Sandaracinus amylolyticus: one gene and its partner. The protein of the gene in region 2 interacts with the protein of the main gene of each other region in a pairwise test. Links are inferred from orthologs where the notes say so. Each region holds a gene or a part of one and is shown on either strand. Other genes may lie near its edges. The genes, in order: ndk and ung.

Region 1 (3,182 bases), 5.8 Mb from region 2 along the record:
TCGGCGAGCGTCCCGCGCACGACCACGAACACCGAGAACGGCCCGGGATCACCGCCGAGCTCGGCGAGCCAGGCGAGCGTCGCGGGGAGCGCCGCGATCGGCGCGCCGGCACCGCTCGGCATCGCGCGCAGCGGCATCGCGCGACGGGTCACCGCGCGTGCGTGCGTCCACGCGCTCTCGGCGAGCTCGTGGGTCGCGCCGGCGGCACGCAGCGCCGCGAGATCACGCGCCGCAGCGCGCGCCGTCGTGTCGTCGGGCGCGAGGCCGTCTTCGCGCATCGCGCTCGCGGCATCGTCGAGCGCGCTCGCCTCGTCGGGCGTGGCGAGCGCTCGCACGAGCGATGCGATGCGCGCCTCGCGTCTGAGGCCGCGCCACGTCTCGCGCGGAGCGGTGCCGGTCGCGAGCGCGGCGTCGATCGTCTGCGCGGCGCCCGCGGGATCGTCGAGCTCGTCGAGCTGCACACGCACCAAGCGCCGCGCGAGATCGAGGGCGTCCGCCGGACGCGTCGCGAGGTGACGCGTGGTCGCGGCAGAGAGCAACGTCGCGAGCTCGTCCGCTGCACGTCGTCGTCCCTCGCCGTGCAACCGCGCGAGGCGCTCTTCGCGCAGCTGCACCTGCTGCCGCACGAGCGGCAGGCTCTCCACGTCGACGTCGTCGAGCGCGCGCGTGCGACGCGCTTCGTCGCGGCGGCGGTACGCGGCGCGCTCGATGCGCTCGTCCTCGAGCAAGAGCTCGAGCTCGGCCCACGAGATCGCGCGGAGCGTGACGACCGTCGCGCCGCGACGATCGACGTCGATGCCGCCTTCGATCCCCGGCACGAGCCGCAGCGACTCGAGCGCGCGCATCGCGGCGCGCTCGCTCTCGAGCGCGTCCTCCACGCGCTGTCGCAGTCCGTCGTCGGTCGGCTCGAGGATGCGTCGCTGCACGCAGCCTTCGGCGCGCGCCTCCTCGCAGTCCTGTCGCGACACGTCGAGCTCGACCGCCGAGGGCCACGCGATCGCGAGATCGACACACGGCGAGCCACCCGCGCGAGCTTCGCTCGGCGCGCCGCGCTCGATCCGCAGGGTGCGCCCGTCGAGCATCGACGCGCGCGGCAGATCGCACTGGTCCGCGCGACACGGCTCGCCCTCCCAGCGCACGCGCACCGGCAGCGCGGCCTCGAGCTCCTCGCGCCGCTCGCCCTGGCCGCCCGCGAGGCTCAGCAGCGTCACGCTCTGCGCGCGACCACGCTCGTCGAGGCGGCGCGACGACGCGTACGCGACGATGCGCAGATCACGAGACCACGCGAGCACGTCGCCCTGCGACGCGTGCAGGATCAGCGGGCGACGACGATCCGCGACGAGCGAAGGTCGCGCGACCGAGCAGCGATCCGCGCTCGAGGGCAGCAGCATCGCGAGGCGCGTGGCCTCGTCCAGCGTTGCAGTCTCCTCGCGCGCGGTGGTCTCGCCGTCGTCCTGCGCTCCACCGCAGCTCGCGACGAGCGCGAGCGCGGCTCCGAGCACGGCACGGACGACGCGGACCACGAACGAACAGAGTAGGACGCGGAGGGAGCCGTCGCGAGCCCCTCCGCGTCCTCGTCACTCACACGTCGTAGCCGGGGAAGAACCAGCCGATCTCGAACTTCGCCGTGTCCGGGCCGTCCGAGCCGTGCGTCGCGTTCTCGCCGACGTTCGCGCCGTAGAGCTTGCGCACCGTGCCCTCCGCGGCCTTCGCCGGGTCGGTCGCGCCCATCAGCTCGCGCCACTTCGCGATCGCGTTCTCGCCCTCGAGCACCATCACGACGCACGGCCCGCGCGTCATGAACTCGACGAGCTCGCCGAAGAACGGACGCGCCTTGTGCACGTGATAGAAGCCCTCCGCGATCGGACGGCTCATGTGCATCATGCGCAGCGCGCGGATCTTGAGCCCGTTCTTCTCGATGAGCGCGAGGATCGCGCCGATGTGATTCTTCTCGACCGCGTCGGGCTTCACGATCGCGAACGTCTTCTCGGTGGCCATGGTGAGCTCGTTCTCCTTGATTTTCGGCGCCGCCTATAGCGCAAAAGCAACACTGCGGCTCGTGCAAAAGCAACGAAGCGTCCCGTCGTAAATCGACGGGACGCTTCGTGTGTGTGAGCAGCTGAATCGGGAATCAGCTCACAGGAGCGACTTCAGCGTCGCGCCCATGTCGCTCGGAGTCGGCGCGATCTTCACGCCGGCCTCGATGAGCGCCTTCTGCTTCTCCGCCGCCGTGCCCTTGCCGCCGCTGATCACGGCGCCCGCGTGGCCCATGCGCTTGCCCGGCGGCGCGGTCACGCCCGCGATGAACCCGGCGACCGGCTTCTTGAAGTGCTTCTTGATGTACTCGGCCGCGCGCTCTTCCGCGCTGCCGCCGATCTCGCCGATCAGGATCACGCCGTGCGTGTCGGGATCCGCGTTGAACATCTCGAGCACGTCGACGAAGTCGGTGCCGTTCACCGGGTCGCCGCCGATGCCCACCGCCGTGCTCTGACCGAGCCCGAGCGACGTGAGCTGGTGCACCGCCTCGTACGTCAGCGTGCCCGACTTCGAGACGACGCCGATGTGGCCGGGGCGGTGGATGTGGCCCGGCATGATGCCGATCTTGCACGCGCCCGGCGTGATGATTCCCGGGCAATTCGGGCCGATCAGGCGCGTCTTCGTCTGCGAGTCGAGGACGCGGCGCACCTTCAGCATGTCGGTGACCGGGATGCCCTCGGTGATGCAGACGACGAGGTCGACGCCCGCGTCGATCGCCTCGAGGATCGAGTCCGCCGCGAACGGCGGCGGCACGAAGATCAGCGAGCAGTTGGCGCCGGTCTTCTCGACCGCGTCGACCATCGTGTCGAAGACGGGCGCCTTCTTGCCGCTGGTCTTGCCCTCGAACGTCGTGCCGCCCTTCCCGGGCGTCACGCCGCCGACGATCTTCGTCCCGTAGGCCATGCACATGTCGGCGTGGAATCCACCCGCCGAGCCCGTGATGCCCTGAACGACGACGCGCGTGTTCTCTCCGACGAGAATCGCCATGAATCAGCCCTTCCCTGCGAGCGCGACGATCTTCTGCGCGCCGTCCTTCATGTCGTTCGCAGGCGTGATCGCGAGGCCCGACTCCTCGAGCATCTTGCGACCGAGCTCCACGTTCGTGCCCTCGAGGCGCACGACGAGCGGCACCTTCAGACCGACCG
Region 2 (3,031 bases):
CGCGGTCGCGCGCGACGGCGAGGTGCTCTTCGCGGTGACCGATCAGGGCGGCGCCGCGACGCGCTTCGCGGGGCGCGTGTGGCGCTGGGACCTGACGCGCGACGCGTACCTCGGGCTCGCGCAGACCGACACCGCGCGCGTCGTCGACACCGCGTTCGGCGTGCTCTATCGGACCCAGGCGGGATGGCGCCGCGTGGACGACGCGAGCGCGACGCGCGTGGACGCGCCCGAGGACCTGCTCGACTACGGCGTCGCGACGTTCACCCACGAGGGCACGACCTACGTCGTGATGGGCCTGCAGCGCGTCGAGGTGGACACCCTCGCGCTCGCGGGACGCAGCGTGCAGCTGCGCGATCACGCGTCGCTCCCTGGCACGCTGCTCTACGCGGATCGCGGCGTCGTCGTGAGCGCCGTGCAGGCGCGCGGCGGCGTGATCCAGGTGCACGTGCTGCGGCTGCCCGCGACCGAGCCGACGATCGTCGCGTACCCGCAGGGCATGCGGCGTCCCGCGCGCGCGAGCCTCGAGGGGGCAGGGACGCTGCTGCTGAGCGGACCGCGCGGTGAGCGCGCGAGCCTGGACCTCGCGCAGGGAACGATCACGCGCGTCGACGCGAGCGCGCCCGCGACCCCGCCCGAGCTGCTGCGCGCGAGCTCGCTCTACACCGCGACGCCGACCGAGCGCGGCGTGTACCTGAGCGCGTCGAGCGGCGGCTATCTGCTCGATGCGAGCGGCGTGACCACGCCTCGAAGCGCACCGCGCGCGGCGCGCTCGCGCTGTCGCTGCGTCGAGGCCGACCTGGTGTGCCCCGGCGCAGAGAGCGCGCCGATCGCGGGCGCGTGCGCCGAGGTCGCGGAGCTCGATCGCATCCGTGCCGACTACGCCGACAGCGCCGATCGATCGACCCAGACGACCGGTGACGGCGCGTTCCGCATCGATCGCCTCGAGGCGGATCTGGTGAGGATCACGAGGCTGCGCGATGGCGCGCGGCTCTGGGCGCGCATCGTCGACGGCGCGCTCTTCGCGCAGCTCGACGACGGCTCGTACTTCTTGTCGAACCGCGATCTCGCGGCGCGCTTCGCGCTGCGCGAGGGACCGCTCACGACCGGCGCAGTGACGCCGCTCGGGCCGCGCGCGACGCAGCTCTTCCGCGAGACGTTGATCGCGGAGTTCTTCGCCCCTGCAGCCTCACAGTGACCAATCGAACGGCGCTTCGCCGAGGTCGCGCAGCGCCGCGTCGATCTTCGAGAACGGCTTCGATCCCTTGAAGTGCTTGATCGACAGCGGCGAAGGGTGCGCGCCCGACACCACCCGATGCCGCGTCGCGTCGATCCGCTTCTCCTTCTTCTTCGCCGCGGTGCCCCACAGCACGAACACCATCGGTCGCTCGCGCGCCGAGAGCGCCGAGAGGATCGCGTCGGTGAACGTCTCCCAGCCGCGCTTCTGATGCGAGTTGGGCTCGCGCGCGCGCACCGTGAGCACGGTGTTGAGCAAGAGCATCCCGCGCTCCGCCCACTTGGTGAGCGAGCCCGTCGTCGCGATCGGCACGCCGAGATCGCTCTCGAGCTCGCGGTACATGTTGGCGAGCGACGCGGGCGGCTTCACGCCCTCGCGCACCGAGAAACACAGACCGTGCGCGTGCCCCGGCGTCGGATACGGGTCTTGTCCGAGCAGCACGACGCGCACGTCGTCGAACGCGGTGTGCTCGAGCGCAGCGAAAACCTCGTCGTCGGCGGGGAACACCTCGTGGAGCGCGCGCTCGGCCGCGACGAATTCCGAGAGCTCGCGCCAGTACGGCTTCTCGAGCTCACCGCGCAGGATGGGCATCCAGCCGTCGGGGATCTTCACGCGACGAGCCTGGCTCGCGTGCTCTCCTCGAGCACGTTTCCGTCGGTCGTCGCGGCCGAGCCCGGCGTGAACCGAGGTACGCTGCGCGCGAACACATGACGCCCGACCTCGCCCGCGTGATGGCTCGCTACAACCGCTGGATGAACGACAAGCTCTACGCCGTCGCGGAGACGCTCACGGACGAGGAGCGCAAGGCCGATCGCGGCGCGTTCTTCCGGTCCGTGCACGGAACGCTCAACCATCTCCTCCTCGCCGATCGCGTGTGGATGGGGCGCTTCACCGGCGCGCAGCTGCAGGCGGGCGAGATGGGACCCGGGGGGATCCGATCGCTCGATCAGGAGCTCTATGCGAGCTTCGACGAGCTCCGTCGCGAGCGGGCGAAGACCGATGACGAGATCGTCGCCTTCATCGCCACGCTGACCGACGAGACGCTCGCCGGACCGCTGCGGTACTCGCGCCGCGGCGCCGCGAACGAGCTTCCGCTCTGGCACGCGGTCGCCCACATGTTCAATCACCAGACGCATCACCGCGGTCAGGTGACGACCCTGCTCATGCAGGCGGGTCACGATCCGGGCGTGACGGATCTCGTGGCGATGCTCCGGGCGTGATCCGCCCGCACGCCGAAGCGCTCGCGTCTGCGTCGTGGAGCGCTATCTTCGGCCCCCCTGTTTTTTCGAGGAGACCAGACGATGAGCACCGTGCGCGCGTTCATGGACCGCCACTTCCTGCACTTCAACAGCCGCGAGGTCGTGGACGCCGCGAAGGCGTACGAGGCGCACATCCAGAGCGGCGGCAAGATGATGGTCACCCTCGCGGGCGCGATGAGCACCGCGCGCATCGGGCGCATCCTCGGTCGCCTCATCCGCAAGGGCTACGTGCACGCGATCTCGTGCACGGGCGCGAACCTCGAGGAGGACGTGTTCAACCTCCTCGCCGCGAACGACTACAAGATCATCCAGGACTGGCGAGCGCTGCGCGCCGAGGACGAGAAGGCGCTCTACGACCAGGGCTACAACCGCGTCACCGACACCTGCATCCCCGAGACGATCATGCGCCACCTCGAGGAGCGCCTGATCGACGTGTGGAGCAAGGCCGCGAAGAGCGGTGAGCGCAAGTTCGAGAGCGAGTTCCTCTTCGACGTGCTCAGCGATGCCTCGCTCGAGCAGCACTACCAGATCCCGAAGG

What was found.
Region 1: the proteins of ung (region 2) and ndk interact in binary tests that used the Escherichia coli proteins (3 or more experiments, as listed by UniProt). The link is inferred for Sandaracinus amylolyticus from one-to-one orthologs.

Annotation. Positions count from the first base shown.
Region 1 is NZ_CP011125.1:4,235,735-4,238,916, reverse strand. What follows is about bases 291-3,159. They hold ndk (nucleoside-diphosphate kinase), read right to left. Parts: upstream 1,999-3,159; coding sequence 1,582-1,998; downstream 291-1,581. Other genes in these bases: sucC (ADP-forming succinate--CoA ligase subunit beta), read right to left, coding at 3,028-3,159; sucD (succinate--CoA ligase subunit alpha), read right to left, coding at 2,137-3,024; DB32_RS18015 (hypothetical protein), read right to left, coding at 291-1,523. Outside these bases: more of DB32_RS18015, read right to left, coding at 1-290; more of sucC, read right to left, coding at 3,160-3,182. UniProt on the Escherichia coli protein: Major role in the synthesis of nucleoside triphosphates other than ATP. The ATP gamma phosphate is transferred to the NDP beta phosphate via a ping-pong mechanism, using a phosphorylated active-site intermediate.
Region 2 is NZ_CP011125.1:10,024,595-10,027,625, forward strand. Bases 17-2,734 are described here. They hold ung (uracil-DNA glycosylase), read right to left. Parts: upstream 1,847-2,734; coding sequence 1,187-1,846; downstream 17-1,186. Other genes in these bases: DB32_RS42495 (hypothetical protein), read left to right, coding at 17-1,195; DB32_RS42505 (DinB family protein), read left to right, coding at 1,966-2,454; DB32_RS42510 (deoxyhypusine synthase family protein), read left to right, coding at 2,536-2,734. Also shown: more of DB32_RS42495, read left to right, coding at 1-16; more of DB32_RS42510, read left to right, coding at 2,735-3,031. UniProt on the Escherichia coli protein: Excises uracil residues from the DNA which can arise as a result of misincorporation of dUMP residues by DNA polymerase or due to deamination of cytosine.